3 regions of the Burkholderia contaminans genome follow, and region 3 is predicted to be linked to each of the others. Evidence: riboswitches for the same ligand, from Rfam matches in the RefSeq annotation. Region 3 holds a riboswitch; each other region holds the start of a gene.

Region 1 (9,807 bases), 1.1 Mb from region 3:
GACACGGCCGCCGCATGGCGCTGCTGGCGCACGCAGGCGCGCCACTGGGACAGCCCGAACGCAGGCCCGGTGATGGCTGCCGGTGCCGGCAGCCTGAACGTGCAGCTCGGCGGCCCGGCCGTCTATCACGGCGAGATCGAGGATCGTCCCGCGCTCGGCACCGGCGCCGCGGCAACCGCCGTCCACATCGTCGCCGCACTGTCGCTCGTCACGCGCACGCTTGCCCTGTGGCTCGCGCTGCTGGTCGCGAGCGGCGCACTCGCCATGGCCACCCATCATGTCTGACACCCGCATCGCACACGGCGGCAACCTGCATGAAGCCGCGCGCCGCCACGGCATTCCGTACGACGCATGGCTCGACCTGTCGACCGGCATCAATCCGGTCGGCTATCCGGTCCCGCCCGTCCCGGCCGACGCATGGCGCCGGCTGCCCGACGACGGCGACGGCCTCGCGGCCTGCGCCGCGCAGTACTACCACGCGCCCGATCCTGCACACGTGCTGCCGGTCGCCGGTAGCCAGGCAGCCATCCGCGCATTGCCCGCGTTGCTGCCGGCCGGCGACGCCGGCGTCGCGGCGCTCGCGTACGGCGAATACGCGCCCGCCTTTGCGCGCCACGGCCATCGCGTCGTCGCGCTCGACATCAATGCGGATACGCTGCCTGCGACGTTGCGTCACGTCATCGTCGGGAATCCGAATAATCCGACCGCCGAATTCGTGCCGGCCGAGCGCCTGCTCGCTTGGCACGCGCAACTGGCGGCGCGCGGCGGCACGCTGATCGTCGACGAGGCATTCGCCGATACGGGCGCGACACGGTCGCTTGCGCCGCACGTCGATCGCCCCGGACTCGTCGTGCTGCGTTCGGTCGGCAAGTTCTTCGGGCTCGCCGGCATCCGCGCAGGCTTCGTGCTCGCATGTCCTGACCAGATCGTTGCGCTGCGCGACATGCTCGGCGCGTGGACGGTCGGCGGCCCCGCCCGCCACGCGGTCGCCGCGGCGTTCGCCGATCGCGCATGGCAGGCCGCCGCCCGCGAACGGCTCGCGGCCGACGGCGAGCGGCTGGCCGCCTTGCTGCGCGCGCACGGCTTCGCGGTTCGCGCGACGCCGCTCTTCAGCTGGACCGATGACCCGCGCGCCGCGGCACTGCATGCGGCACTCGCGGCATGCGGGGTCTGGACGCGGCACTTCCCGATACCGTCGAGCGTACGCATCGGCCTGCCGGGGAGCGAAGTGGAATGGCAGCGCCTCGGCGACGCGCTCGCGCGCTGCGTGCCGACGCTGCAACGGCAACCCGCATGAATCCACGCATGCTTCGCCGGCTCGCGCCAATCGCGCAACTCGTCGCGCTCGCCTACGCACCACTCGTCCACGCCGATGTCTCGACGCGCGACGACGCCGGCAACGCAGTCACGCTGCCGGCGCCCGCGCAGCGCGTGATCAGCCTCGCGCCGCACGCGACCGAACTCGTCTACGCGGCCGGCGGCGGCGCAAAGCTCGTCGGCACCGTCACGTACAGCGACTATCCGCCCGCCGCGCAAGCGATACCGCGCGTCGGCGACAACAAGGCGCTCGATCTCGAGCGGATCGCCGCGCTGAAGCCCGACCTGATCGTCGTCTGGCGGCACGGCAACGCCGAGCGGCAGACCGACGCGCTGCACGCGCTGCACATCCCGCTGTTCTTCAGCGAACCGAAGCATCTCGACGACGTCGCGTCGTCGCTGCGCCGGCTCGGCACGCTGCTCGGCACGCAACCGGCTGCCGATGCGGCCGCAGCCGCCTATACGCGCGACATCGCGGCGCTGCGCACGCGTTACTCAGCACGAACGCCCGTCACGATGTTCTTCCAGGTCTGGGATCGGCCGCTGATGACGCTCAATGGTGCGCACCTGATCAACGACGTGATCGAGCTGTGCGGCGGCCGCAACGTGTTCGCGTCGCTCAAGCCGCTCGTGCCGACCGTCACCGACGAGGCCGTGCTCGCGGCCAATCCGGAGGCGATCGTGACGACCAGTGCCGGTACGACGCGCTCCGACGAACCGCTGCCGAGCCTCGCGCGCTGGCGCGCGTGGCCCGCACTGACGGCCGTGGCACGCAACAATCTGTTCGCGATCGACGGCGATCTGCTGACACGGCCGTCGCCGCGGATCGCGCATGGTGCGGCTGCGCTGTGCGAGGATCTCGACGCCGCGCGTGCGCGGCGGCCACGCTGATTTCCGGCGACTTGCGCGTTCATCGCGTGCCGGATGCCTGAGACGAATCGACCGCGCGCTGCATCGTTCGCACGCAGTGGCCAACGCGCCTATTCGTCCCAGTGCATCGCTTCCCACGTTCGCGTGGCAGCATCCGCGCGCAGCCAGACGACACCCCCTGTCGGTACGGGGCGCGACAGCAACGTATCGAGCGGCACGCGCAATACATGCGATGCAAACGCACGGATCACGCCTGCATGCGTGACGACCCACTGCGGCCGGTCGAACTGCGCCACCGCGTCGACCCGACCCACGACCCGCGCGGCAAACCGCGCAACGCTTTCGCCGCCATGCGCACACGCATGCATCAGATCGGCCGCCCACGCATCGAGCGCCGCGCGATCGATATCGTCCCAGCGCCGCATTTCCCACGCGCCGAAATCCATTTCCTGCCAGTCCGCGTCGCGCCGCAGCGGCACGTCGCATGCCCGCGCGAGCCGTTCGGCAACCGACGCGCAGCGCGTCAGCGGGCTCGTCCAGACCTGTTCGGGAAGCGGCGCACGGAGTGCCGACAGATGCGCGCGCACGGCCTGCGCGCCGGCATCGGCAGATGCAGCGAGCGGCACGTCGCTGCGTCCGTAGCAGATGCCCGGCTCGATACCGACGGCCGGATGACGGATCAGGACGACGTCCATCCGAGCACCACGAGATAGATCGCCAGTTCGCACAGTTGCTGTGTGAAGCCGAGACAGTCGCCCGTATAGCCGCCGATCCGCTTCACGAAGTAGCGGGCGGCCCACGCGCGCACGAGCACGAGCGCAACGCATGCGGCGGCGCCCATGCGCCAGTCGGGCCAGAACAGCCAGGGCAATCCGAACAGCGCCGCGACGCACGCCGCGCGTGCGCCCATTCGTTGCGCGACCGGCTTCGCCTTGCCCTCCGGCCGCACGTAGTCGAGCGTCATCAGCAGGCTCACAGCCACCGCCCGGCTCGCGGCGTGCGCGGCGATCATCGTCCACGCGGCACGCAACGGCAGCATGGACGCGAGCGCCTGCCATTTCACGCCGAGCGAGATCACGAGCGCGACCGCACCGAACGTGCCGATCCGCGAGTCGTGCATGATGCGCAGCACGTCGTCGCGCGTATAGCCGCCGCCGAACGCGTCGCAGCTGTCAGCCAGGCCGTCCTCGTGAAAGGCGCCCGTGGCGAGCAGCGTCGCGGCCATCGACAACCCGACCGCGATCGACGGCGGCAGCACGCGCAGCGCAGCGAGATAGACGAGCGCGCCCCACGCGCCGACGCATGCGCCGACGAGCGGGAAATAGCGGGCGGCCTGGTCGAGATCGCCGGCCGCGTAGCCGATCGAGCGCGGCACGGGCACACGCGTGAAATAGCCGAGCGCGACGAAGAAGTAGCGCAGTTCGGCCTGCACGCCGCGCGCGCGATCAGGCGTCACGATTGTCGACGCCGGCGGATTCGAAGCTCGCCATCTCCGTGAGGAATGCGGCGGCCGCACGCACGAGCGGCAGCGCGAGCGCGGCGCCCGTGCCTTCGCCGAGCCGCAGGTCGAGCGCGAGCAGCGGCTTCGCGCCGAAATGCTCGAGCATGCGCCGGTGCCCGGCCTCGTGCGACGCATGCGAGAACACGCAGTAGTCGCGCACGCCGGGCGCGATGCGCTCGGCAACCAGCAGCGCGGCCGTCGCGATGAAGCCGTCGACGAGGATCGTCATCCGCTCGCTCGCGGCCGCGAGATATGCGCCCGTCATCATCGCGATCTCGAAGCCGCCGAACGTTGCGAGCACGTCGAGCGGCGCAATCGCGTGCGAGTGCTTGACGAGCGCGCGTCCGAGCACCGCGCGCTTGTGCGCGAGGCCCTGGTCGTCGAGGCCCGTGCCGCGCCCGACGCACGCGTCGATCGGCACGCTGAGCAGGCGGCTCATCAGGCACGCAGCCGACGACGTATTCGCGATTCCCATCTCGCCGAAACCGATCACGTTCGTGCCGAGCGACGCATGCAGGCGCACGCGTGCCGCGCCGGCCGCGAGCGCCGTCATCGCCTCGTCGCGCGTCATCGCCGGCTCCGCCGCGAAGTTGCGCGTGCCGCGCGCGACCGGCAGCGACACCAGCCGGTCGGACAGCGGCAGCGGCGACGCAACACCCGCATCGACGATCTCGAGCGTACTCTGCGCGACACCGGAGAATGCGTTGATCGCCGCGCCGCCCGCGAGGAAGTTCGCGACCATCTGTGCGGTCACCGCTTGCGGATAAGGACTCACGCCCTCGGCGGCGATCCCGTGATCGCCGGCAAACACGATCATCACGGGACGCTGCACGACCGGCCGCTCGGTATGCTGGATCAGGCCGATCTGCAACGCGATCGCCTCGAGCTGGCCGAGGCTGCCGGGCGGTTTGGTCTTGTGGTCGATCACGTGCTGCAGGCGCTTGCGCAGCACCTCGTCGAGCGGCGCGATCGGCGGCGGGAAGTGGGTCGGGGTCGTCATCAGGAAGCCGTGTCGTTGGCGCGGCATGCGCCGCGCATCGAAAAAGGAAAGATCATTGTCGCTCGGGCCACGCCGGCAGCAGCGCATCGCGGCCGTTCTCGCGGATCAGCACGAGCGGATAGCCGAACGCGTCGCTCGCGCGCTCGGGCGTCAGCACGTCGTGCACGGGGCCGGCCCACGCATGGCCGCGACCGTCGAGCAGCAGTGCGTGCGTCGCGAAACGCCGTGCGAGATTCAGATCATGGCACGAGAACAGCACCGTGCGCGGGCCTGCGTCGAGCCAGGCGGCCAGCGCGGTCAGGCAATCGATCTGATGATGCAGGTCGAGATGCGCGAGCGGCTCGTCGAGCAGCATCAGCGGCGCATCCTGGCACAGCGTCGCGGCGAGCGCGACGCGTTGCCGCTCGCCGCCCGACAGCGACAGCACGTCGCGCGACGCCAGCGCAGCGAGGTCGAACGTTGCCAGCGCGTCATGCGCGGCCGCGCGATCGCCGTCACGCTCCCAGCCCCAACCACCGAGATACGGAAAACGGTTGAGCAGCACCGTGTCGAACACGGTCGCGCTGAATGCGTCGTGCAGTTGCTGCGGCATCAGCGCGCGGCGCTGCGCGAGCTGCTCGGGTGGCCATGCGGCAAGCCGCCGGCCATCGATCTCGACGTGTCCGCCGGCCGGCGGCTGCAGCCCTGCGAGTGTCGCGAGCAGCGTCGTCTTGCCCGCGCCGTTCGGCCCGACGACGCACCAGATCTCGGCGGGACGAAACACCTGGGTGAAGCCGTCGAGCAGCGTACGCGCGCCGGCCTTCAGCGTCAGGCCGACGGCCGCGCAGCTCATGTCGCCGGCCGTGGCGTGCAGTGCGGCCCTCGTCATCGCATCGACCTCCTCAACAACATCCACAGGAACACCGGCACGCCGATCAACGCGGTCATCACGCCGACCGGCAATTGCGCGGGCGCGATCACGGTGCGTGCGAGCAGGTCGGCCGCCATCACGCCGCCGCCGCCCGCGAGCATCGCGGCGGGCAACAGCATTCGCTGGTCGTTGCCGAAGGCGAGCCGCAGCGCATGCGGCACGACGAGACCGACGAAGCCGATCGTGCCGGCCGTCGTCACCGCGGCTGCAGCGGCCAGCGACGCGACGAGATAGATCCGCACGCGCACGCGCGCAACGGGCACGCCGAGCGCGAGCGCGGTCGCGTCGCCGCGCAGCAGCACGTTCAGTTGCGGCGCGGCCGGCAGCGCGACGCAGCCGGCCAGCAGCAGCGCCCCCACGCGAACCACGGCGCGGTCACGCCGTTGAGGTCGCCGGTCAGCCAGAAGATGATCCCGCGCAGGCGTGCGTCGGGCGCGAGCGACAGCAGCAGCGTGACGAGTGCGCCCCACCCGGCCGCGATCACGACGCCCGTGAGCAGCAACCGCGGCGACGCATCGCGCGATTCGGCGCGCCCCAGCTCGCGGCGCGCGAGACCGAGCACGAGCGCGACCGACACGAGCGAGCCGGCGAACGCCGACGCATCGACGAGCCACCACGCGCCGCCCGCGATCATCGCGACGAGCGCGAAGCCGGCCGCGCCACCCGACACGCCGAGCACGTACGGCTCCGCGAGCGGATTGCGCAACAGTACCTGCAGCAGTGCGCCGGCCAGCGCGAGCAGCGCGCCGCATGCGAAGCCGGCAAGTGCGCGCGGCAGGCGCAGCGTGCGGACGATATCGGCGAACAGCGCGTCGCCGCCATGCGGCACGAGCGACGCGAGCGCCTGCCATGGCGACATCGGCACGCTGCCGATCGACAGCGACGCGACGAACAGCAGCGCAACCATGGCGGCCAGCCCGGCCCAGATCGCGGCAGCGCGTGCGGCGCTCATGCCGCGCACGGCGCCGCACACGACGTGCGGCGTACCCGCTTGCGGGTGCCGGCCGGTCGTGACCTGAACGCCGCGCGGACGATTGGGGTCAGCATCGAAGAAGATTCCATGAAGCATGGCGCGCCCCGCCTCCCCGCGGGCCGCGCGTCACGAAGCCCGTGCGGGCTCCCCGTCTCGGCCGGTATCCGGGCTGGCGGCGGTCCGGCTCGCCTTCCCGCGCGATGACGCGCAGTGGCCCGCGCCCGCATGCAGGACTTGCACACGAAACGCGCCCGAGCCGGCCTGCGTCACGAGACGCGGCCGCTTACCGTTGCGGGGGCAGCGCAGGTTGGCGAGCGTCTGGCGCCCGCGCCCTGCTTCCCGTTTAACCGCGCGTTCCACGCGCGAGCACCGAGGCGGCGCCAGTTTAGGAGCGGGTCGCGCGAGCGTCAAGGAAGCGTCCGGACACGCACGGGACCCGCCGATTCGCGGCAAGAAGCAGGGGTGTTACGACTGGAAACGTTACAGATGTCGGATTGCGCGTTATTCCGCGCTAAAATGCTGGGTCTTTAGAGGACGCAGCAAATGCTCAACGAACTCGAAACCCTATCTCAAAATATTGGCCGTCTGATTTCGCTGAACAAGCGCTATCACTCGGAACGGCTCGCGCTCGAGGAGCAGGTCGCGCAATTGCGCGCGGATGCGGACACTGTCCGCGCGGAACTCGCGCAACTGCGCGATGAACGCAATGCACTTGCGGCCGAGCGTGACACGCTGTCGGCAAAGATCGACGACGCCCAGGTGAAACTGAACGCGATTCTCGAAAAGCTGCCGCGCTCGAAAAGTGCGGAGCAAGCCGACAACCAGCTCGACCTGCTGGATGCGCAGGCGCGTACGGATGGCGATGACGCGGCCAGCCACGGAGAACATGCATGAGCACCAAGCAGATCGAAGTCTCGATTCTCGGTCAGGCCTATCGGCTCGCCTGTTCGGCCGAGACCGAAGCGGCGCTGCTCGAAGCGGTCGCGCGCGTCGACGCCGAAATGTCGAAAATCCGCTCGAACAGCTCGGTACGCGGCACCGATCGCATCGCAGTGATGGCCGCGCTGTCGCTCGCGTCCGAATTGCTGCGGCTGCAAACGAGCGTGCGCCACGGTGAAGCATTTCCGGCGGAAGAAATCCGTCGTACAATGCACCAGATGAACGAACAACTCGGCGCGGTGCTCGCACAGCACGAGACGCAGTAACGTTTGATCGATGCGTCGATTCCCCTTGATCTCGGCGATCAACGGTGGTCAAATTGGCGCAACGAAACACAGTTCAGTCAGCTTCCCTGCCTGGTTCGCCAAGGTCATATATTCCTTGAACCAATGCCATGTGCACGGTTGCGGAAATTTGTAGCACGGGCGCGCGCGTCACTCTGTCTGATGTACCCGAAGTGCTGCTAACTGCGACCAATTCTGAACCTCAGGTTCAGGATGCCGGCCTAGCGGCCAAGGCGGGGGCCTATCCAACGGCATCGGGCGAAGCCCGGTGCCGTTTTCTTTTGTAGCAGCCTCTTTCTGCGTCGATCACGATCCATGCAATACTGGCTGATGAAGTCCGAACCGGACGAAGCAAGCATCGACGATCTCGCCAACGCACCGCAGCGCTCGCTGCCGTGGACCGGCGTGCGCAACTATCAGGCGCGCAATTTCATGCGCGACACGATGAAGATCGGCGACGGCGTGCTGTTCTATCACTCGAGTTGCCCCGAGCCGGGCATCGCGGGCCTCGCCGAAGTGTCGTCGACGCCCTACCCCGACCCCACGCAGTTCGACCCGAAAAGCCCCTATTACGATCCGAAGTCGACTCAGGAAGCACCACGGTGGCTGCTCGTCGACGTTCGCTACGTGAAAAAAACGGCGCTCGTGCCGCTTGCGGCGCTCGTGCCGCTTGCGGCGCTGCGCGAACACGACGAACTCGCCGACATGCGCGTGCTCGCGCGCGGCAACCGGCTGTCGATCACGCCGGTCACGCGCGCCGAATGGCGCTTCATCACCGAAAAGCTGATGAAGTAGGCGCACGCCAAAGGTCAAATCTGGTCAGTACGCACCGCCGCAACGGAACTCGCGGCACTTTCGCGCGGCCTAAGCAACCGCTGTCGGCCGATCAGGCCGGCTGTCGTTTTTTTCGTCGCGCGGTACGCCCGCGTCGTGCACGCGCGATCCGCGTGCACGCCCTCGCACAAGGAGTCCAACAATGACCAAGAAATCCGCACTCGCGCTGTCGCTCGCCCTTGCCGCCGCCGTTCCCGTCGCGCTGACGCTCGCCTCGCCCGCCGCGCACGCGCAAACCGCGAACCCGCACTTTCCGGAGCCGGCAGGCGTGCTGTCGCTGTCGTCGCAAGCCAGCGCCGACGTGCCGCAGGACATCATCCACATCACGCTGTTCTACGAGCAGCAGGCCAAGGATCCGGGCAGCCTCACCGCGCAATTGAACCAGCGCGCCGACGCCGCGCTGTCGCAGGCAAAGGGCGTATCGGGCGTCACCGCCCACACGGGCGCATTCTCCGTGTACCCGAGCACCGATCGCGACGGCAAGATCTCCGCATGGCGTGGCCGCACCGAGGTCGCGCTGGAATCGCGCGATTTCGCTGCCGCGTCGAAGCTTGCCGGCCAGTTGTCGAACCTGATGCAGGTCGCGAACGTCGAGTTCTCGCTGTCGCCCGAAGCGCAGCGCGCGGCCGAGCAGAAGCTGACGACGGAAGCGATCAAGTCGTTCCGTGCCCGCGCCGATGAAGCCGCAAAGGCATTCGGTTACAGCAGCTACACGATCCGCGACGTGAACGTGGGCGGCGGCCGCAACGTGCAGCCGTACCCGCGCATGATGGCGATGGCCGCGGCGCCGATGGACAGCGCAAAGATGAGCGCGCCGATCGCGGTCGAGGGCGGCAAGGCCACCGTGTCGGTCACCGTCAACGGCTCCGTGCAGATGAAGTAACGCGCAGCGCACGGCAGTCCGAAATGAAAAACGCCGGCCCGAGGGCCGGCGTTTTGCGTTTACCTGCACGGTGCCGATGCACGCGCCGATCGCACGCGCATCGGCATTGCATCATGCAGCGGCAGTCGCCGCCCGGCGGCGATACGCCCAGACCATCAGCGCGACGCCCGCGAGGATCATCGGCAGCGACAGCCACTGTCCCATCGACAGGCCGAGCGCGAGCAGGCCGAGGAAATCGTCGGGCTCGCGCGCGAACTCGACCGTGAAGCGCGCGAGCCCGTAGCCGATCAGGAACA
Region 2 (9,807 bases), on a different replicon from region 3:
CCCTCGCGCAGCGCCGGTTCGCGCAGGCCGCCGCCGATCGCGCGGCATCGAGCGCCGTCGATGCGCTCGATGCCCGGCAATCGAGCCAATGCGCCGAAATCCACCGTACCGTCGGCCGCCGACTCGTCGCGCAATACGTCGAGCGTGTAGTCTCCCGCGCCCCAGCTGCCGTCCAGATTGCGTGCCAATGCCACGCGTTTCGTGCCGGCCCGCGCGTGCGCGGCTGCGTGCAATGCATGCTCGATCGCGCCCGCATCGCAATCCGCCGACACGAATACCTGTGCCGTGTCATGCCGCATGATCGACCTCCGTCAGCGCGGGAAGCGGCGCATCGGCGTCCGTCATCACATGGCGGCGGCGCACGTCGCACAGCGCGTCGACGGCCATCCAGAAACCGACCACGTCGGCATCCGTCAGCGCGCGCATCCGGTAGTAGGCCGGCGCGTCGGCCACGTGCCAGGTCAGCCACAGCGTGCTCCACTGCCCCGGCACCGCGACGGGCGGCGACACCCAGCGGCCGGTTGCCGTCAGCCCGCGCGCCGCGTGGCCCGGCAGGTAGCGGTCGCGCAGCAGTGCAAGCACATCGGGAATACGCTCGGGCGCGAGCGTGATTTCGTCTACGATCTGGATCATTCGCGTGTCGTCCGGGGTCGTTCGTTACAGGATGCGCAGCGTGCCTACGCCGTTTCGGTGAGGCCGAAGGCGGTCGGCGTGGATAGCATTCTTGCGTGGCGACGGTTGTCGGACCCCTACCACCGCGCTCACCGACCCCTGTCACAACGCTCAGATCGGGAGACTCATGAAACAGCGCGCCATGCCGGCCCGCGGCCGCATCTTGCCGGGCCTCGGTGCACGCCTGCTGAGCGAACTCACGCGCAGCGGCGCGCCGCCGGCCGACCGCGACGCGCAGCCGCCGCAACCGGCAGCGACGCCCGGCGATTTCGTCGCGCTGTACCGCGACGCGATCGAACGCCTCGAGGCGCAGGTCGCGCGTGGCGACGGCCACCCGCCGATGCGCAAGCGCGAAGTCGACCTGATGTGCCGCTGCCTGCTGAGCTGCGCGACGCTCGACGACGCGATCCGCTGCGCGCGCGAATTCGGCGAGATGCTGACGCCGCGCGCCGGCGCGCTGTCGCTCGCCGTGCGTGACGGGCGCGCGACGTTCCGGATGGATTCGCTGCGCCGCACACGCAGCCCGGCCGCGTGCCTCGTCGACCTGACAGGGCTGTTCTGCTATCTGCAGCTGTTCGGCTGGCTGATCGGGCAGCCGCTGCGGCCGACCGACGTGTGGCTCGGCCATCCGCGCCGCGACGACGCGATGCCTTTGCTGGGGCTGTTCAACGCGCCGGTCGAGGTGGGCCGCAAGAGCTACGGCTTCGCATTCGATGCGGGGCGGCTCGAGTGCCGCGTGATCCGGCAGCCGGCCGAGCTCGACGCGTTTCTCGTCGATTTTCCGTTTCGCCTGATCGATGCGGCGCCGGCCGTCGTGTCGTGGGCGCAGCAGGTGCGCGGCTTTCTCGATGCGGCGCTCGCGCACGAGCAGGCGTTGCCGGCACTCGCCGAGCTGGCCGGGTGGCTCGGCGTGAGCGAGGCGACGTTGCGGCGGCGGCTGGCGGCCGAAGACAGCGGTTATCACGTGCTGCGGGAGCAGTGTCTCGCCGAGGCTGCGCAACGCTGCCTGCGCGAGTCGGACTGGCCGGTCGCGCGGATCGCCGCGCATCTCGGGTTCGGCGGCGAGGAAGCCTTCCGCCGCGCGTTCGTCAGGTGGACAGGTGTCGCCCCGACCCGGTTCCGGCGCGATTGCATGGCAGCAAACCACGCCATTTCGTCAGACATGAAACGCGCCATCGACGCATGAAAGACAGGATTTCGAAAGTTTTTGCGCATCGATGACGTTTTTTCGCATCCGCGGGCTGCCCGACAATTGACGCGCCGGAGCGCACGCCATTACCCTTGCGCGCTGATGGTTCCCAGGGATGGGATCAAAAGGGAACGCAGGAGAGGCCGCGCCTCGAATCTGCGGCTGCCCCCGCAACTGTGAGCGGCGAATCCGTGCCACTGCATGCCACTGGGAAACCGGGAAGGCCGGCACGAATCAGGACCCGCGAGCCAGGAGACCTGCCATCGACCCGAGGTCCAAGCAGCCGCACCGGGCGGGGTGTCCCGGCGCGCCAGGCACCGCCATTGGCGGTCGCCCGTTGCATGGACGGCCCGACCTCAGGATCCGCCCGATGTCCACTGTTACCGCACCTGCTTCCTCACCGGAAGCGTCGCGCCGGCACACCGCCGGCATGCACGGCCCGCCAGCTCGCGCGCGCCGCTCCCTATCGATCGCGTCCGCCGGCATGTGCCGCGCCGACGCCCGCGACCGCGGCCCGCTCGACCCGGCCGCGCGATAGCCCGATCACGGATAACAAAACCGGTGCTGCCGCCGCGCGCTCACGATCGACGCATGCGCAGCCCGACCACAACGACAGCCTCATGAAGATTCGACACCTCCTTGCCACGTCCGCCGCGACCGCGCTTCTCTCGCCGCTCGCCCACGCCGCCGGCGACACCACGGTTGCGCAACCGGCCCCGGCCGCCGACGCCGCCGACCTGCCGACGATCAACGTCACCGACACACGCCGGCTGCCCGAGTCGTTCGACCAGCGCTATGCGACGACCCAGGTGCTCACGCGCACCGATCTCGACCGGCTGTCGCCGAGCGACCCGAGCATCACGCAGGCGCTCGCGACGCTGCCCGGCGTGACCGTCTCGCAGAACGGCGGCCCCGGTTCGTCCGCGTCGGTCAGCATCCGCGGCTCGTCGGCCAGCCAGGTCGCCGTGTTCATCGACGGCATCCGCATCGGCTCGCCGACCACCGGCATCGCGCCGTGGGCCGACCTGCCGACCGAAGCGTTCGAACGTGTGGAAGTGATCTCGGGGCCGGCCGCCGCGTCGTTCGGCGCCAATGCGATGGGCGGCGTCGTGCAGCTCTTCACGCGCCGCGCGGCCAACCAGCCGAACCAGACCACCGTGTCGTTCGGCGGCGGGTCGAACAAGGCGTTCGACACGCAACTGCGCACGTCGGGCACGGTGCCGTCGACCGGGCCGCTCGCCGCACTCGGCGGGCTCACCTACTCGCTGGGCCTGCACTCGTACAACACGGCCGGCATCGACGCGACGCGCCCCTTCGCATACGGGCACGAGGCGGGCCGCAACCCGTACCATGCGCAGGATCTCGATGCGCGCGTCGGCTACGCACGCGACAACTGGTCGATCTCGACGTTCGCGCTGTATCACCGGTCCGATCTGTCCTACGACAACAGCGGCTACGCGAACCGCCAGCTCGATCATCAACTGACGACCGGTATCGCGTTCCACCTCGACATCACGCCGGACACGCAGTTCGACCAGTCGTTCGGTTATGCGAACGATCGCGGGTTCATCTACGCGAGCGATCCGGCCATCCCGACCGACCAGATCAACTCGCAGCGCATCAGCACGTCGACGTCGTTGACGCACCAGGAGCGCGGATTCCATCTGTTCGGGCTGCCGCTGTCGGGCGAAACCAAGCTCGCATACGACTTCACGCGCGAGCAGGCATTCCTGCCTGTCGACATTCCGAACGGCGTGCCGACGCGCAACGATTCCGCGTTCTCGCTGCACCAGTCGGCGACGCTCGGCAGCGTGACGATGTTCCTCGCGGGGCGTCATGAAATCATCGCCGGGCAGTCGGTGAATACGGGTAACGCGGCGCTCGCGTGGGCGATCACGCCGGTATACACGGCGCGCGCGTCGTACGGCAATGCGTTCAAGCTGCCGTCGTTCAACGACCTGTACTACCCCGGCTACGGCAATCCGAACCTCAGCCCGGAACGCAACACGTCGGTCGAGGCAGCGATCGATGCGAACACGTCGTATGGCACGTTCACGGCCGCGATCTACGATACGCGCGTCACCAACCTGATCGCGTACAACCCGGCGACGTTCTCGCCGATGAACATCGGCCGCGCGCATATTCGCGGGATCGACCTGTCGTACAAGGGGACGATCGGCCGCTCGACGCCGGTAAGCCTGGCAGTCGGGATCCTGAATCCGCAGGACGAAACCAACGACTCGTGGCTCAACCGCCGGCCGCGCCAGACGGTCAGCCTCAACATCGATCACACGTGGGACGAACTGCACCTGCATGCGTTGAGCACGGGGGCGTCGCTGCTTTATGGCGGCACGACGTTCGACGATCCGGCGAATTCGACCTATCTGCCTTCGTACCTGACGGTGGGCCTGCGCGCGTCGTACCGGATCAATTCGCACCTGACGGTGTCGGCGACGGTGTCGAATCTGTTCGATCGGCAGTACATGACCGCGTATGGGTACAACACGCTCGGGCGGACGGCGTTCGGGAAGGTGAGTTATACGTTCTGACGGGAATGGGGAGGCGTTGGCCGGACAGGTGGCAAGGCCTCTCGTTTGACATGGTGCATCCGATGCCTGCGCCGCCGGGTTCGTGAAACGGGTGATGCCACCCCAAAACCGGGCGATGGACCGACGACTACCGAGCCGTCGGTCTTTCGTCGCACTGCGCACGTTGCTGTCCGTGTCAACGCTGTTAGACTGCGGACGCCTTCCCCGCACATGGACTCCACCATTCAGGACAGTGACATGACCGAATGCGCGCTGACATTGACCAGCCAGATCGAATGGGAAAACTGGTTGGAGCAAAACGGCAGCACGTCGGACGGAACATGGCTGCGTCTGGCGAAAAAAGGCACCGCGCAGCGAACCATCACCTACGAACAGGCGTTGGAAAGCGCCCTCTGCCATGGCTGGATCGATGGTCAAAAACGGGCTGAGAGCGAGCAATACTGGTTGCAACGCTTCACCCCGCGCTCCGCAAAAAGCATCTGGTCCAAACTCAACACGGACCGGGCTGAAGCGCTGATCGCCGCCGGCAGGATGCGCCCGCCCGGCTTGCGCGAAATCGAGAAAGCCAGAAAGGACGGCCGCTGGCAGGCTGCCTATACGTCGGCCAGCAACTCGATCGTGCCCGACGACCTGCAGGCGGCCCTGGACGCCAATCCGGAAGCCCGCACGTTTTTCGCAACACTGAACAGCCGTAACCGATATGCGATCCTGTTTCGGATACAGCATGCCAAAAAGCCGGAAACACGGGCGCGCAAAATCCGGGAATTCATCGACATGCTGAATCGCGGCGAAACCATCCATCCATAGATTTTTCGCTGACGAGAATGGGGCCAAACGGCGCATATCGCCCGTCATGGCTGCTTCGGCGCCGCAGCCGGTACCGCAACGCGCAATCAGTGAACGCAGCGACTGGAGGTGAACCATGGACCAAGGCGGAGACTTCATCGTGCGCACCATGTCGGCCGACGAGGTCGCCATGTCGATCGAATGGGCCGCGGCGGAAGGCTGGAACCCCGGCCTGCACGATCCTTCCTGTTTCAGGGCAGCTGACCCGGCCGGGTTCTTTATCGGCGTCTGGCGCGGCGAGCCGGTCGCGTGCCTTTCTGCTGTCGCCTATGACGAGCGCTTCGGCTTCATCGGCCTCTACATCGTAAAACCCGGGTTTCGCGGCAAAGGCTTCGGTATCCGAACCTGGCAGCACGGCATGCGTTACCTCGGAGACCGTAACATCGGGCTCGATGGCGTCGTCGCCCAGCAGGCGAACTACAGGAAGTCCGGATTCGAGCTTGCTTACCGCAACATCCGCTATGAGGGACGCGTGGACGGCATCGGGTGCGCGCACGTGGTAGCGGCGGCCGACGTGCCGTCCGAGCAGTTGCTGGCCTACGATCGCGCGTGCTTTCCCGCGGCGCGCGAGCGTTTCGTCTCCGCCTGGATCGCGCAGCCGGATGCCGTTGCGCTCGCGGCGATCAGCGGCGGCCGTGTCGCCGGCTACGGTGTCGTGCGCCGTTGCAGGACCGGCTGCAAGATCGGCCCGCTTTTCGCCGACGATGCGGGCGTCGCCACCGGGCTGTTTCGCGCGCTGGCAGCGCGCATGCCCGGCGAAATCATCGTGCTCGACGTGCCGGAAACGAACCCTGCGGCCGTCGCGCTGGCCGAACGGCACGGCATGACGAGCGTGTTCGAAACCGCACGGATGTACACGAAAGAAGCGCCGGAGATAGCGATCGATCGCGTGTTCGGGGTGACGTCGTTCGAGCTGGGGTGATCGTTGCCAACATGGCGGCGGCCGAATTCGGGAAATTGACGTCAACCCAAAACCTAATACAATTAGCCTTTTCGCTAATTCGAATAGTATTCGCCATGGCACGTGCCGGCATCACCCTGGACAAACTCGTCGAAGCCGGCGCGCAACTCGCCGATGAAACGGGCTTCGAGCACCTGACCGGCGCGGCGCTGGCGCGTCACTTCGACGTCAAACTGGCCAGCCTGTACTCCCACGTCCCGAGCTTCGACGACCTCAAGAGCCGCATCGCACTCTTCGCGCTGAAGGAACTCGCCGATCGCGCGACCGACGCGTTGGCCGGCCGCACCGCCAAGGACGCGCTCACCGCCCTCGCCAACGTCTATCGCGACTACGCCCGCGAGCACCCCGGTCGCTTCGCCGCAGCGCGCCACCCGGTAAGCGCCGAACGCGCCGCCGCAAGCGCGGGCGGCCAGCTCGTCAGGATGACCTCGGCCGTGCTGCGCAGCTACGCCATTCCGGAAGCCGAGCAAACGCATGCGATCCGCCTGCTCGGCGGCTTCTTCATGGGTTACGTCACGCTCGAAAGCGCGGGCGGTTTCGCGCACAGCGCACCGGCTTCCGACGCGTCGTGGTCGCGCAGTCTCGATGCACTGGACGTGATGCTGCGCCACTGGCCTGCTGCCGCATGACTCGCGCAACGTCCAACGGAACCGAACCGATGAAAGACAAACCTGACGGCGTCGTCCTGCCGAGCCGCGTCATCCCCTTCCCGACGTCGATCAGCGACGAAGCGCGCACCGCATTGCAACGACTGGTCGGCAGCGACGGCGTGCCGCTGAACGCGCTGCACGTGATGCCGTCCCCGGACGATTTCGATGCATGGATGCGCGTCAAGGCGGCCGCCGATGCGCACTACGCGGCGGCCATCGAGCAGCTCGGCGGCTCTCTGCGTTCGAGCGTGGAGACGATCCGGGCCGGCGCGGCGGACGTGCATGTCGCCACGCCCGAAGCAGCAGCGTCCAGCGAATGCGCATACATCGATCTGCATGGCGGTGCGCTGGTGCTCGGCGGCGGCGCCGCGTGTCGCGCCGGCGCGCAGATGCAGGCCGACCGGCTCGGCATTCGATGCTACGGCGTCGACTATCGCCTGCCGCCCGAGCATCCGTATCCGGCCGCGCTCGATGATTGCATCTCGACCTATGCCTATGTGCTGGAGCACTACGCGCCGGAAAACATCGTCATCGGCGGACGCTCGGCGGGCGGCAACCTCGCCGCGGCGATGGTGCTGCGCGCCCGCGACGAAGGCTTGCCGCTGCCGGCCGCGCTGGTGCTGCTGTCGCCGGAAGTCGACCTGACCGAATCCGGCGACAGCTTCGAAACCAACCGTCTCGTCGATGTCATGCTGCCCGCGTCGCTGATGCCGAACAACCTGCTATACGCGAACGGCGCGGATCTCGCGCATCCGTACCTGTCGCCGCTGTTCGGCGATTTCTCCGCCGGCTTTCCGCCGACCTTCATCCAGAGCGGCACGCGCGACCTGTTCCTGTCGAACGCGGTGCGCCTGCATCGCGCGTTGCGGCGCGCGCAGGTGCCGACGGAGCTTCACGTATTCGAAGGGATGCCGCATGGCGGGTTCATGGGCGCGCCCGAGGACAGGGAGCTGAGCCAGGAAATCGCGCGCTTCGTGCATGCGCATTTGCCGGCGTCGGACGTTGAATCGAAGCCGTCGAGCGCCGATCGATGAACGGCAACGCGATCCGCTCGACGCACTGCGCTAAATGACCCCGCGCACGCCCGCGACCACCTGAATCACGCCGAATACCGCGATCACCGCGGCCGACGCGCGCGACAGCCCGTGCATGAACGCGAACGACATCTTCGTGCGCAGCGCGGCGGTCGTACCGCTCAGGCATAGCCACCACGTCGCGGAACCGATGAACACACCGGCGACCATCAGCGCCACGGCCGGCCACACCGTCCCTTCCCGCGCCCCCGACAGCGGGCCGAGCGCCGCGAAAATCCCGACGAACGACAGGATCGTCATCGGGTTCGACAGCGTCAGGCCGAACGTCGTCACAAAATCGCGCAGGACGGACGTGCGCGGCAGGTCGCGCTGCGCCGTCGACGCGGGCGGCGCCTGGCGCGTGATGGTCCACGCCAGCCACACGAGAAACGCGCCGCCGCCGATTTTCAGGCCGACGGTCAGCATCGGGAACGCCGTGACGATACCCGCGATGCCGAGCGCGCCGAGCAGGCCGTAGATCGCATCGGCGCACGCGGCGCCGACGCCCGTCGCGAATCCCGCCTGAAAACCACGGCTGAGGCTGCGCTGGATGCACAGCATGCCGATCGGCCCGACCGGCACCGCGATCGACAGCCCCATGACGACGGACTTGATGAACAGCATTGCCTGCTCCTTGCGACATGTCACATGTTGAACAGGCATCGTAGGGAAAATCCCGTCATCGCTGAATGCGGTTTTTAAGGAAGAATGGCCACCCCGCCTTAAAAAATACCGCCGTGATGGACGATCTGGACTGGAAGATAGTGACGCTGCTGCAGGCCAACGGCCGCATCAGCTACACGGAGCTGGCGCGCCAGGTGCACCTGTCGGTGCCGGCGGTGACGGAACGCGTGAAGCGGCTTGAAGCGGCCGGCGTCATCGAGGGCTACACGGCCCGGATCAATCCTGCCGCGGCCGGCTATCCAGTCAGCGCGCTGATCGGCATCACGGTGCCGCAACCGGCAAAAGCAAAATTCCTCCGGTTGCTGGAGACCATTCCCGAAGTCGTCGAATGCCATCACGTGACGGGCGCGGACTCGTACATGATGCGGCTCGCCGCGATCAGCATGACCCATCTCGAACAACTGATCGAACGCATCAACCTGTACGGCGAAACCCGCACGTCGATCGTGATGTCGACACCGCTGCCCGCACGCGGGCTGGCGCGGCCGCCGTCGCCGCGCGACGTCGTTCGCCATTGACACATCGAGAGGCCCGTCCGATCCGCTTCCCGCAGGGGATCATCAAGCCATTCCGGTCGGCGGTAACCGGCGGCCGATCATCGTTCGGCCGGGTACCGCCGTGACGATCGACGTCGATCGACTACTTGCCGGCCAGACCGCCCAAGCCGCCCAGCAGGCCACCCACCAGCCCCGTCACGGGTGCCAGCGGATTGGAGAGACCACCCAGCGGTGAGCCGCCGCCCGTGCCGCCCGTGCCCGTCGTGGAACCGTTGTGGACGATCGCCGTATTCCCGCCGACCACGCTCGTCACCAGGCCCGCGACCGGCACCGCGCCGTTCGCACCGCCCGGGTTGACGAGGCCGCCCGCGTTGGTCACGGTGTTGCCGACCGCGCGCACGAGGTCGCCCACGCCGCCGACCAGCGGCTGGGGCGACGTGGACGTCACCTTCCATCCCGCCGACGTGATCGCGCCGCCGATCTGTCCGAGCAGGCCCGCGACGGGCTGCCCGAGGCCGGTCGCCGTGCCGACCTGCTGCGTGACCTGGCCGACGGTCGTGACGAGCGGCGTGATCGCCGTGCTGATCGCCTGCGTCGTCTGCTGGACCGGGCCCGACGACAGGGCCGCGCCGAGCATGGTGCCGCCCGTCTTGAGGCCGCCGGCGACGGTGTCGAGCAGGCCGCCG
Region 3 (9,807 bases):
CCGCATCGTCGAAGTCGACGAACACGACGTGATCGGCCGCCGCGGGTTTCGCGGGCATCTCGCGCGTGCGTCCGTCGGACAGCACCCACAGCCAGCGCTGTGTGGCCGGCTCACGCCGCGCCGCGCGCGCGAGCAATTGCGCGGCGGCCGCGATGCCGTCCGCGAGCGGCGTACCGCCGCCGCCTTCGACCGGTTCGAGCCAGCGCGCATTCCACCAGCGCGGCACGGCCGGGCCGAAGCGCCGCACGGCGCCATGGCCGCCGAAGCAGATCAGCGCGGTTTCGACACGGTCGCGCGCGGCCTGGTCGAAATACGCGACGATCAGCCCCTTCGCCAACGCGAGCCGCGCGTGCGACAGCATCGACGCCGAACAGTCGAGCACGAAGCATTGCAGTGCGTGCGGCGTGCCGGCGTGTTTCCGGAAGCGCAGATGGTCGCGATGCAGCGCGCTGCCGCGTTTCGCGGCGAGCGTCGCGGGCCATGCCACGGCCGTGCCGGCGCGCACCGTGCCAGGCACGCGCGCGGCTGCGCCTGATTGCCATCGAGGACCGCGAACGGGGTTCGCGGCGGCGCCGGCTCGATGGCTCAGCGTTTTTTTAGCGGCAGCGGCACCACGCCCTTTACTTCGCGCAGCCCGGCCGGCTCGGGTGGCAGGTAGCCCCAGTCGCCCTGCGATGCGGTGGCATCGTTCTTCGCCATATCAGACGAATCGTCGGGGCGATCGTGCACATCGGGCACATCGGGCGCAGAGCGATCGTTGCGTTCGTCGTCGCGTTGCGGCGCGCCTGACGAGGGCGGCGCGCCCGCGTGGCGCCGGTGCCGCAGCACCGCGTCGGCCACCCGCTCGACATGCGACACCGTCACAGCGTCGGCCTGCTCCAGCGCGGCGAGCGTGCGCGCCGCGCGCAGCATCACGAGATCGGCACGCAGCCCGTCGACCGCCGCGGCGATGCACAGCGCGCTGACGCGCGCATGGACCGCATCGTCGAAATCGAGCGCCGCCAGCCGGGCGCGCGCCGCCTGAATGCGGCTGCCGAGTTCGCGCTGCGCGGATGCATGACGTGCGCGGAACGCATCCGGATCGAGATCGAACGCGAGCCGCGCCTTCACGATCCGCTCGCGCTGCGCGGCGTCGAAGCAGTTCTCCAGCTCGACCATCAACCCGAAGCGGTCGAGCAGTTGCGGACGCAGCTCGCCCTCCTCCGGATTCATCGTGCCGATGAGCACGAAGCGCGCATCGTGCGCGTGCGACACGCCATCGCGCTCGACGATGTTCACGCCGCTCGCGGCGACGTCGAGCAGTGTATCGACGAGCCCGTCGGCGAGCAGGTTCACTTCGTCGACATACAGCACGCCGAGATGCGCCCGCGCGAGCAGGCCCGGCCGGAAGCGCACGCCGTTTTCGGCGAGTGCATGCGCGAGATCGAGCGTCCCCGTCACCTGCTCGTCGCTCGCCGACAGCGGCAGCGTGACGAACTGCCCTTCGGGCAACAGCTCCGCGAGGCCGCGCGCCGCAGTCGATTTCGCGGTGCCGCGCGGCCCGCTCACGAGCACGCCGCCGAGCGACGGGTCGATCGCGGCGAGCAGCAGCGCCTGCTGCAACGCGTCCTGTGCGACCAGCGCCGCAAACGGAAAGACCGCGCGGGCGCGGTGCGTCGTCGGATCGGTCATCGCCGTCCTCCTTCCTGGAGTTGTTCGCTCGCGAGCCAGACCGCTTCGATCCGTTCGCGATAGTTGCCCGGCTGCTGCCACAAGCCGCGCTGCATCGCCTCGACGAAGCGTTCGCAGATGCCGTGCAGCGCCTTCGGATTGTGCCGCTCGAGGAACGCGCGGGTGGCGTCGTCGAACAGGTACGCGTCGGCGACGAGCGCGTACTGGTGGTCGGACAGCACGCGCGCGGTCGCGTCATAGCCGTACAGGTAGTCGACGGTCGCGGCCAGCTCGGCCGCGCCCTTGTAACCATGTCGCTTCACGCCGTCGAGCCATTTCGGGTTGACGACGCGCGAGCGGATCACGCGCGCGATTTCCTCGCGCAGCGTGCGCATCTTCGGCGCGGCCGGGTTCGCGTGGTCGCCGTGGTAGATGCTCGGCTGCTGCCCGGACAGGTGCCGCACGGCCGCCGTCATCCCGCCCTGGAACTGGTAGTAGTCGTTCGAATCGAGGATGTCGTGCTCGCGGCTGTCCTGGTTCTGCACGACGACGTCGATCGTCGCGAGCCGCTCGCCGAACACGTCGGCCCCGGCGTCGCCCGCGCTGTTCTGCGCGTACGCATGGCCGCCCCACTGGCGGTAGGCATCGGCGAGATCGGCGTCGGTCTGCCAGCGGCGCTGGTCGATCAGGTCCTGCAGGCCCGCGCCGTAGCTGCCCGGCCGCGCGCCGAACACGCGCCAGCCGGCGCGGCGCCGCGCTTCGTCCGGCGCCACGCCCTGCGCCACCCATTTCTCGCGTTCGCGCTCGATGCGCGCGCGGATCGGGTTCAGCGCCTCGGGCTCGTCGAGCGCGGCCACCGCCTGCACGGCCGCGTCGAACAGGTGCATCAGGTTCGGGAACGCGTCGCGGAAGAAGCCCGACACGCGCAGCGTCACGTCGATGCGCGGCCGGTCGAAGATCTCGATCGGCAGGATCTCGAAGTCGGTCACGCGGTGGCTGCCGTGCGCCCATTTCGGCCGCACGCCGAGCAGCGCGAACGCCTGCGCGATGTCGTCGCCGCCGGTGCGCATCGTGGCCGTGCCCCAGACCGACAGGCCGATCGCGCGCGGATAGTCGCCGTGATCCTGCAGATGGCGCTCGATCAGCTGCTGCGCGGATTTCAGGCCGAGCGACCACGCGGCCTGCGTCGGCACCGCACGCGTGTCGACCGAGTAGAAATTGCGGCCGGTCGGCAGTACGTCGGGGCGGCCGCGCGACGGCGAGCCGCTCGGCCCCGGCGGCACGAAGCGGCCGTCGAGCCCGCGCAGCAGCTGGCGCATTTCCTCGCCGCCGCACGCATCGAGCGCGGGCAACAGCGTCGCGCGGACGCGTTCGATGACGGCGAGCGTATGCGGCCAGTCGCCGGGCGGCGGCGTGCCGGTGCACGTGTCGCGGCCGTCGGCTGCGCACAGCCCGTCGAGCCATTGCTGCGCGAGCCGTTCGAGCCGCTCGCGTGTATCGCCCGCATGGCGCCACGGCGATGCGTCGAGCGCCTGCAGGACCGCCGGACGCGGGCCGACCCACGGCGCGGCCCAGTCGGCCGCGAGCGGATCGAAGTCATCGCCGAGCGCGAGATCGCGTGCGAGCGCGCCGATCAGCCCGGCGCGCGCCCCCTTGCCGTCGCCGACCGGAAAACGCGCGAGCGCGAGCAGCGTGTCGCGACGCTGGCGCTCGGCCGGCGATTCGCCGAACACGTGCAGCCCGTCGCGGATCTGCGCTTCCTTCAGTTCGCACAGCCACGCGTCGACGCGGGTGAGCAGCGCATCCTCGTCGCCCGCGTCGCGCGGCGGCGACACGCTCAGTTCGTCGTGCAGCCGATGCTCGGCGATCGTCGCGAGGATCGTCTTGCGCAGCAGCTTCGCGCGCCGCGCATCGACCATCAGCGCTTCGTAGTATTCGTCGACCTGCCGTTCGAGATCCTGCAACGGACCGTAGTTTTCCGCGCGGGTGAGCGGCGGCATCAGGTGATCGACGATCACGGCCTGCGCGCGGCGCTTCGCCTGGCTGCCCTCGCCCGGATCGTTGACGATGAACGGATACAGGTGCGGCAGCGGCCCGAGCGTGAGGTCGGGCCAGCACGCGTCGGACAGCGCGACGCTCTTGCCCGGCAGCCATTCGAGGTTGCCGTGCTTGCCGAGGTGGATGACCGCGTCGATGCGATACGCATCGCGCAGCCAGAAATAGAACGCGAGATACGCATGCGGCGGCACGAGATCCGCGTCGTGATAGCTCGCGTAGTCGTTCTCGCCGCGCGAGCGCGACGGCTGGATGCCGACGAACACGTTGCCCGCGCGCCAGCCGGCGATCGTGAAGCGCCCTTGCCGCAGCGTCGGGTCGGCTTCGGGCGGACCCCAGCGTTCGTTCAGCGCATCGCGCACGGCCGCCGGCAGCCGCGCGAAACGCGCGACGTAGTCGGCCAGCGGGAAGCTCTGGAATGCGGGGCGCAACGCATGCACGGCCGCGTCGTTGGTCACGCCTTCGGTGAGCCGCGCGATCAGCGCGCCGCCGTCGGGCGGCAGGTCGGCCACCGTGTAGCCCGCGTCGCGCAGCGCCGCGAGCACGCGCAGCGCGGACGCCGGCGTGTCGAGCCCAACGCCGTTGCCGATGCGCCCTTCGCTTTGCGGATAGTTCGCGAGAATCAGCGCGACGCGCTTGTCGGCGTGGTCGAGCGTGCGCAGCCGGCACCAGCCGCGCGCAAGCGCCGCGACGAACGCGATCCGCTCGGCGTCCGGCTGGTAGCGCACGACGTCGACCTCGGTGTGCGGGCAGCGGTACGCGAGCCCCTTGAAGCTCACCGCGCGCGTGACGATGCGCCCGTCGACCTCGGGCAGCGCGATATGCATCGCGATGTCGCGCGCATGCAGGCCCTGGTTGTCGGCCACCCACGCGTCGCGATTGCCGCCGGACAGGATCACCTGCAATACCGGCGCGTCGCCGGCGAGCACGTCGTGCTCGGGGCTGTCGATTGCGCCCGCCGCGAACGCGGTCGTGTTCAGCACGAGCGCGACGTCGTGCGTGTCGCAGAGCTGCGTGATGACTTCGCGGCTGACCGCGTCCTTCAACGACGTGACCGCGATCGGCAGCGGATTCAGCCCTTCGTCGACGAGCGCGTCGGCCAGTGCATCGAACACGGCCGTGTTTGCCGCCTGCCAGTGCGCGCGATAGAACAGGATAGCGACGACGGGCGCGCCGGGCGTCCAGCGCGGCCGCCAGTCGTCGACGCTCGCGCGGTCGCGCGCCGGGTGATACAGCGCGGCGGCCGGCAGCGGGCGCGGCGGTTCGGGTTCGTCGCCGAACCCGAGCGTGTGGAAGGCGATGCTGCGCAACAGCGCCTCGGCGTTGTGCACGCCACCCTCACGCAGGTAGCGCCACCACAGCCGGCACAGGTCGGGCGCGACGGTGCTTTTCGCGACGAGGTTCGGGTCTTCCTGCAGGTCGCCCGAGAACATCGCGAGCTGCTGCCCGCGCTTCGACGCGAGCGACACGGCCTGCTCGATCCCGTACGGCCAGTACGCCTCGCCGCCGAGATGATCGATCACGACCGACTTCGCATGCTGCAGCACGTCGTCGACGTAGAAATCGACCGACGCCGGCTGCCGCAGGAACGTGACGTTCGCGAGCCGCACGCTCGGGAACCCGGCCGGCAGGCGCGGCACGACGCTCGCGAGGAGCGACAGCGTCGTGTCGGCCGAACTGAGGATCACGATGTCGGCCGGTTGCTGGTCGATCCGGACGACGCCCTGCGTATCGTCGACGAAGCCGCCCGGCGTGGTGCGCAGCAGATGCATCGTGCGTTACGCCTGTTGCGGCTCGGCCGCGCATGCGGCGTCGAACGCGCGTTGCAGCGCGGCCGCGTCGAGATCCTCGCCGATCAGCACGAAGCGGCTCGCACGCGTTTCGCCGTCCTGCCAGCGACGGTCGAAATAGCTGTCGAAGCGGCGGCCGACGCCCTGGATCACGAGCCGCATCGGCGCGCCGGGCAGCGCGGCGAAGCCTTTCGCGCGGTAGATCGTGTGCGCCTCGACGACGCGCTGCAGCGCGGCGATCGTCGCTTCGCGCGTACCCGCATCGCCCGACACGACCACCGAGTCGAAATCGTCGTGATGGTGATCGTGATCGCCGTCGTCGGCCGAGCCGTGATGGTCGTGACGCAGGTGGATCGTTTCTTCCGATGCCGATTCGAGGCCGAGCAGCATCGCGAGGTCGAGCTCGCCGCGCGTCGCGCGCACGATCTTCACCTGCGGCGGGATCTCGTCGCGGATCGCGGTTTCGATCTGCGCGAATTCCGCGTCGCCGACGAGATCGGCCTTGTTCACGATCACGAGATCGGCGGACGACAGCTGGTCGGCGAACAGCTCGTGCAGCGGCGATTCGTGGTCGAGGTTCGGATCGGCGCGGCGCTGCGCGTCGACGGCCTGCGGGTTTTCCGCGAACTGGCCGCTGGCGGCGGCCGGCCCGTCGACCACGGTTACGACCGCGTCGACCGTGAAGCTGTTGCGGATCGTCGGCCAGTTGAACGCCTGCACGAGCGGCTTCGGCAGCGCGAGGCCGGACGTCTCGATCAGCACGTGGTCGATGTCCGCGCGGCGCTCGACGAGCGCTTCCATCACCGGATAGAACTCTTCCTGCACGGTGCAGCACAGGCAGCCGTTCGCGAGTTCGTAGAGCTGGCCCGCCGCTTCGCCCTGCGCGCCGTCGGCATCGTCGCAGCCGATGCCGCAGCCCTTGAGGATTTCGCCGTCGATGCCGAGCTCGCCGAATTCGTTGACGATCACCGCGATGCGGCGGCCTTCGGCATGCTGCAGGATGTGACGCATCAGCGTGGTCTTGCCGCTGCCGAGAAAGCCCGTGACGATCGTGACGGGAAGCTTGCGTAGGGTCATGGTAGGTCCTGTGTCGAATGAGGGAGTCAGGCCGAGAGCGTCACGTCGATCTCGTCGTATCGTTTGAGGCGGTAGATCGCGGCCGATACGATCCAGCACGCGAGGAACAGGCCGATCACGACGTAGCCGAGCATCCCGAAATGCGAGGCGACCAGCGTCGAGAATGCCCAGACGGGGCCCTGCAGCGAGAGTTTGTCGGCGAGCAGCGCGAGCACCTCGATGCCGCCGATCAGCGCGGCGACCAGCACCGACACGAACGTGATCGTCATGTTGTAGTAGATCTTGCGGATCGGCCGCACGTATGCCCAGCGGTACGCGCCCATCATCAGGATGCCGTCGGTCGTGTCGACGAGCGTCATGCCCGCGGTGAACAGCGCCGGCAGCACCATCACCGACCAGAACGACATGCCGCCCTGAACCTGCGTCGCGGAAATGCCGAACAGCGCGATCTCGGTCGCGGTATCGAAGCCGAGGCCGAACAGGAAGCCGACCGGATACAGGTGCCAGCTGCGCGACACGAGGCGGAACAGCGGCCGGAACAGGCGCGCGAGCACGCCGCGCTGGTTCATCAGCATGTCGAGATCGGCATCGACGATCGCCTCGCCGCGACGGGCCGCGCGAAACGTGCGGTACACGGAGATCAGGATCAGCAGGTTCGCGGCCGCGAGCACGAGCAGGAAGAATGCCGACACGCTCGTGCTGATCACGCCGCCCCAGGTCTTCACGCTCTCGAAGCGCGCGAGCGACGCCGCGGTCAGCGCGACCGCCGCCGACATCACGATCACCACGGTCGAGTGGCCGAGCGAGAAGAACAGGCCCGCGCCGAGCGGGCTGCGGCCTCCCTGCATCAGCTTGCGCGTGACGTTGTCGATCGCGGCGATATGGTCGGCATCGACCGCGTGGCGCAGCCCGAACACGTACGCGAGCAGCGCGGTGCCCAGCAGCACGGGCTGGTCGCGGAACGCGACGAAGGCCCAGATCCACGCGGCGACGTTGAACGCGACGAGCAGCGAGTAGATCGCGGCGATTTTTCCGCGCAGCCCGGACGGGCTGTCGTTGAACAGGCGGAGGAACGAGTCGAGCATGATGCTCCCTTGCGAACGGTCGACAGGGTGAATGCCAACACGGCTGCCGCGTGCCCTGCCCGTGCCGCCCGCCGCACGCCACGCCGGCGCGTGCATGCAGCGGACGGTTCGGCGGAGGAAGCGGGAAACACTCGGACGTCTGGGCGTACTGCGGCCGTGGACGATGCGCCGCCTCCCCGCGGCGCTGGATCCAACGTCCTGGCCGGTATCCGGGCTGACGAACACGCCGCTTCGCCTTCCCGGATGCACGGCATCCAGTGGCGGTCGTCCGCATGCGGCAGGCATGCGGCGAAGCGGCGCTGCGTCGTGGCGGGCACGACGCGTTCGCTTACCGTTGCGGGGGCAGCACAGGTTGGCTCGACTGCGGTGCAGGCAGGCTCCCTGTTTCCCGTTTAACTGCGCGCGCCGGAGCGGCACGCGCGAGCACCAAAACGCGTGCGAGTGTAGGCGGGTGGGCCGAGAGCGTCAAGACGACGGCCCGCGAGCCCACGCGAGCGCGCGTCGCGGCCGGCTTTTCGGTCCAGCGGCTCAGCCGGTTCCCGGCGACTGCGCCGCGATCGCGTGGCGCAGCGCTTCGACGGTATCGGGACGCCCGAAATACCAGCCCTGTGCACGGATCGACTGCCCGGGGATGTCGAGCATGTCCGCCTGCTCACGGGTCTCGACGCCCTCGAAGACCAGGCCGGCCCCGAGCCGGCGGGCGATCGCCAGGATCTCCGGAATGAACGAAGTGCCGTCATGCTGCGGCGCGACCGGCAGCAGCGAACGGTCGACCTTGATGTAGTCGATCGGAAGATGCTGCAGCAGGCTCAGGCTGGAGTAGCCGGTGCCAAAATCGTCGATGTAGACGGGATGCCCGAGCTCGCGCAATTGCCGCAGTGCCGGCACGATTTCCGGCAGCTCCACGGTCGACCGTTCGGTCAGTTCGACGCCGACATGCCGGCGCGGCAATCCGGCCGGCCAGCAGCCGTTCAGCGTCGCCATCAGGCTGCCGTCCCGCAATTCGGGCGCGCTGGCGTTGATGGTGACGCAAAAGTCCGGCCTGCTGTCGAACAGCACGCGCATCTCCCGCAGGACCGTGCGTACGACGAACGCCGTGACGTCGACGATCATGCCCGCGCGTTCGGCCTCGGCAATGAACACGTCGGGGCGGCCGGCCCGCCGGTCCAGCGGATCAGCGCTTCGGCGGAGACGATTCGCGATGACGCGCCCAGCGCAACGATCGGCTGATAGCGCAGGACGAATTGCCCGTTTGCCAGCGCTCGACGTATCTGCGCCGGGAGCGCGGCCCAGCGCCGGTGCAGCACCCACGCGCCGAGCCCCAGACAGCAGCCCGCCGCGCCGGCGGCGATCCCCAGCAGCCAGCCGGCGCGCCGACGCGCGTTCGCGAGCGCCTGCGGCGTCACGACGACGACGGTGCACAGCGGCACCCGCGCCGAGCAGAATGGTTTGCCGTCCCGAAACCCCGGCACCTGGCCGGCATCGACGTACGCCGGGACGCCGCGCTTGTCGAGTCCGATGACGAGCGCGGCCGGGTGGTCCTTGAGTTCGATCACGTAGTGCAGGCCCGGAGGCGGCGGCACCCTGAAGGCGTCCAGATCCATCAGCAGGTTCGCCCTCCCCCCGGCGACCACCAGCCCCAGCGTGTCGGGGCTCGACAACAACGGCACAGTCCAGAAGGCCGACATCGCGTCGGTCAGCCGGAATGGCTGCCGCTTCGGCGCAAAGGGCCTGGGCAGCACGCCCAGCATCGTCGTGCAGAGCAGATCGGGGCCCGACAGGCGTCCGACGTCCTTGATGTACTTCGACTGCACGGAAGCCGATCGCAACAGGCGCCGATCCTGGGGCGAGCAGGCGGCGTACGGCGAGGCATCGACGTCGGCAAGCGTCCTGGCCGCCGAGTCGAATACAACGTCGATCTGCTGGACGACTTGCATCCCCAGCGCGGCAACCGATCGCGCCAGCACGATCTTCGTGACCTGTGGCCACACTGCCAACGCCAGTCCTGCCGAAACGACCAGCACGCAGATAGCGAGTGCATGGCCGGCCCCATGGGAGGTTGTCCACCTGCGTACGTTCGGCATAGGTGCAGCGCTTTGCGATGTAGTGGTCATCGCCCTGCAGGTCCGGCAGAGCGAGCCGATTTTGGT

The links. Region 3 has a riboswitch for cobalamin ahead of LXE91_RS13810 (HoxN/HupN/NixA family nickel/cobalt transporter). Riboswitches for the same ligand answer to the same signal wherever they lie in the genome.
Region 1: another riboswitch for cobalamin. It lies ahead of LXE91_RS01125 (FecCD family ABC transporter permease); the one in region 3 lies ahead of LXE91_RS13810 (HoxN/HupN/NixA family nickel/cobalt transporter).
Region 2: another riboswitch for cobalamin. It lies ahead of LXE91_RS18645 (TonB-dependent receptor domain-containing protein); the one in region 3 lies ahead of LXE91_RS13810 (HoxN/HupN/NixA family nickel/cobalt transporter).

The regions. Positions count from the first base shown of each region.
Region 1 is NZ_CP090640.1:230,477-240,283, forward strand. It holds gene cbiB (adenosylcobinamide-phosphate synthase CbiB) at 1-285, shown strand, start outside; gene cobD (threonine-phosphate decarboxylase CobD) at 278-1,297, shown strand; gene LXE91_RS01100 (cobalamin-binding protein) at 1,294-2,208, shown strand; gene cobC (alpha-ribazole phosphatase) at 2,298-2,882, opposite strand; gene LXE91_RS01110 (adenosylcobinamide-GDP ribazoletransferase) at 2,867-3,643, opposite strand; gene cobT (nicotinate-nucleotide--dimethylbenzimidazole phosphoribosyltransferase) at 3,633-4,688, opposite strand; gene LXE91_RS01120 (ABC transporter ATP-binding protein) at 4,741-5,556, opposite strand; partial or broken gene LXE91_RS01125 (FecCD family ABC transporter permease) at 5,553-6,550, opposite strand; cobalamin riboswitch at 6,710-6,960, opposite strand; gene LXE91_RS01130 (hypothetical protein) at 7,115-7,465, shown strand; gene LXE91_RS01135 (cell division protein ZapA) at 7,462-7,776, shown strand; RNA gene ssrS (6S RNA) at 7,857-8,038, shown strand; gene LXE91_RS01145 (EVE domain-containing protein) at 8,110-8,589, shown strand; gene LXE91_RS01150 (SIMPL domain-containing protein) at 8,771-9,511, shown strand; gene lgt (prolipoprotein diacylglyceryl transferase) at 9,623-9,807, opposite strand, start outside.
Region 2 is NZ_CP090641.1:190,399-200,205, forward strand. It holds gene LXE91_RS18630 (Dabb family protein) at 1-299, opposite strand, end outside; gene LXE91_RS18635 (hypothetical protein) at 289-633, opposite strand; gene LXE91_RS18640 (helix-turn-helix domain-containing protein) at 800-1,858, shown strand; cobalamin riboswitch at 1,948-2,140, shown strand; gene LXE91_RS18645 (TonB-dependent receptor domain-containing protein) at 2,482-4,410, shown strand; gene LXE91_RS18650 (YdeI/OmpD-associated family protein) at 4,648-5,217, shown strand; gene LXE91_RS18655 (GNAT family N-acetyltransferase) at 5,333-6,178, shown strand; gene LXE91_RS18660 (TetR/AcrR family transcriptional regulator) at 6,175-6,846, shown strand; gene LXE91_RS18665 (alpha/beta hydrolase) at 6,876-7,901, shown strand; gene LXE91_RS18670 (LysE family translocator) at 7,932-8,564, opposite strand; gene LXE91_RS18675 (Lrp/AsnC family transcriptional regulator) at 8,681-9,142, shown strand; gene LXE91_RS18680 (collagen-like triple helix repeat-containing protein) at 9,264-9,807, opposite strand, start outside.
Region 3 is NZ_CP090640.1:2,969,620-2,979,426, reverse strand. It holds gene LXE91_RS13830 (vWA domain-containing protein) at 1-517, opposite strand, end outside; gene LXE91_RS13825 (magnesium chelatase ATPase subunit I) at 586-1,671, opposite strand; gene cobN (cobaltochelatase subunit CobN) at 1,668-5,477, opposite strand; gene cobW (cobalamin biosynthesis protein CobW) at 5,484-6,572, opposite strand; gene LXE91_RS13810 (HoxN/HupN/NixA family nickel/cobalt transporter) at 6,599-7,657, opposite strand; cobalamin riboswitch at 7,841-8,103, opposite strand; gene LXE91_RS13805 (EAL domain-containing protein) at 8,186-8,770, opposite strand; gene LXE91_RS13800 (CSS-motif domain-containing protein) at 8,767-9,681, opposite strand.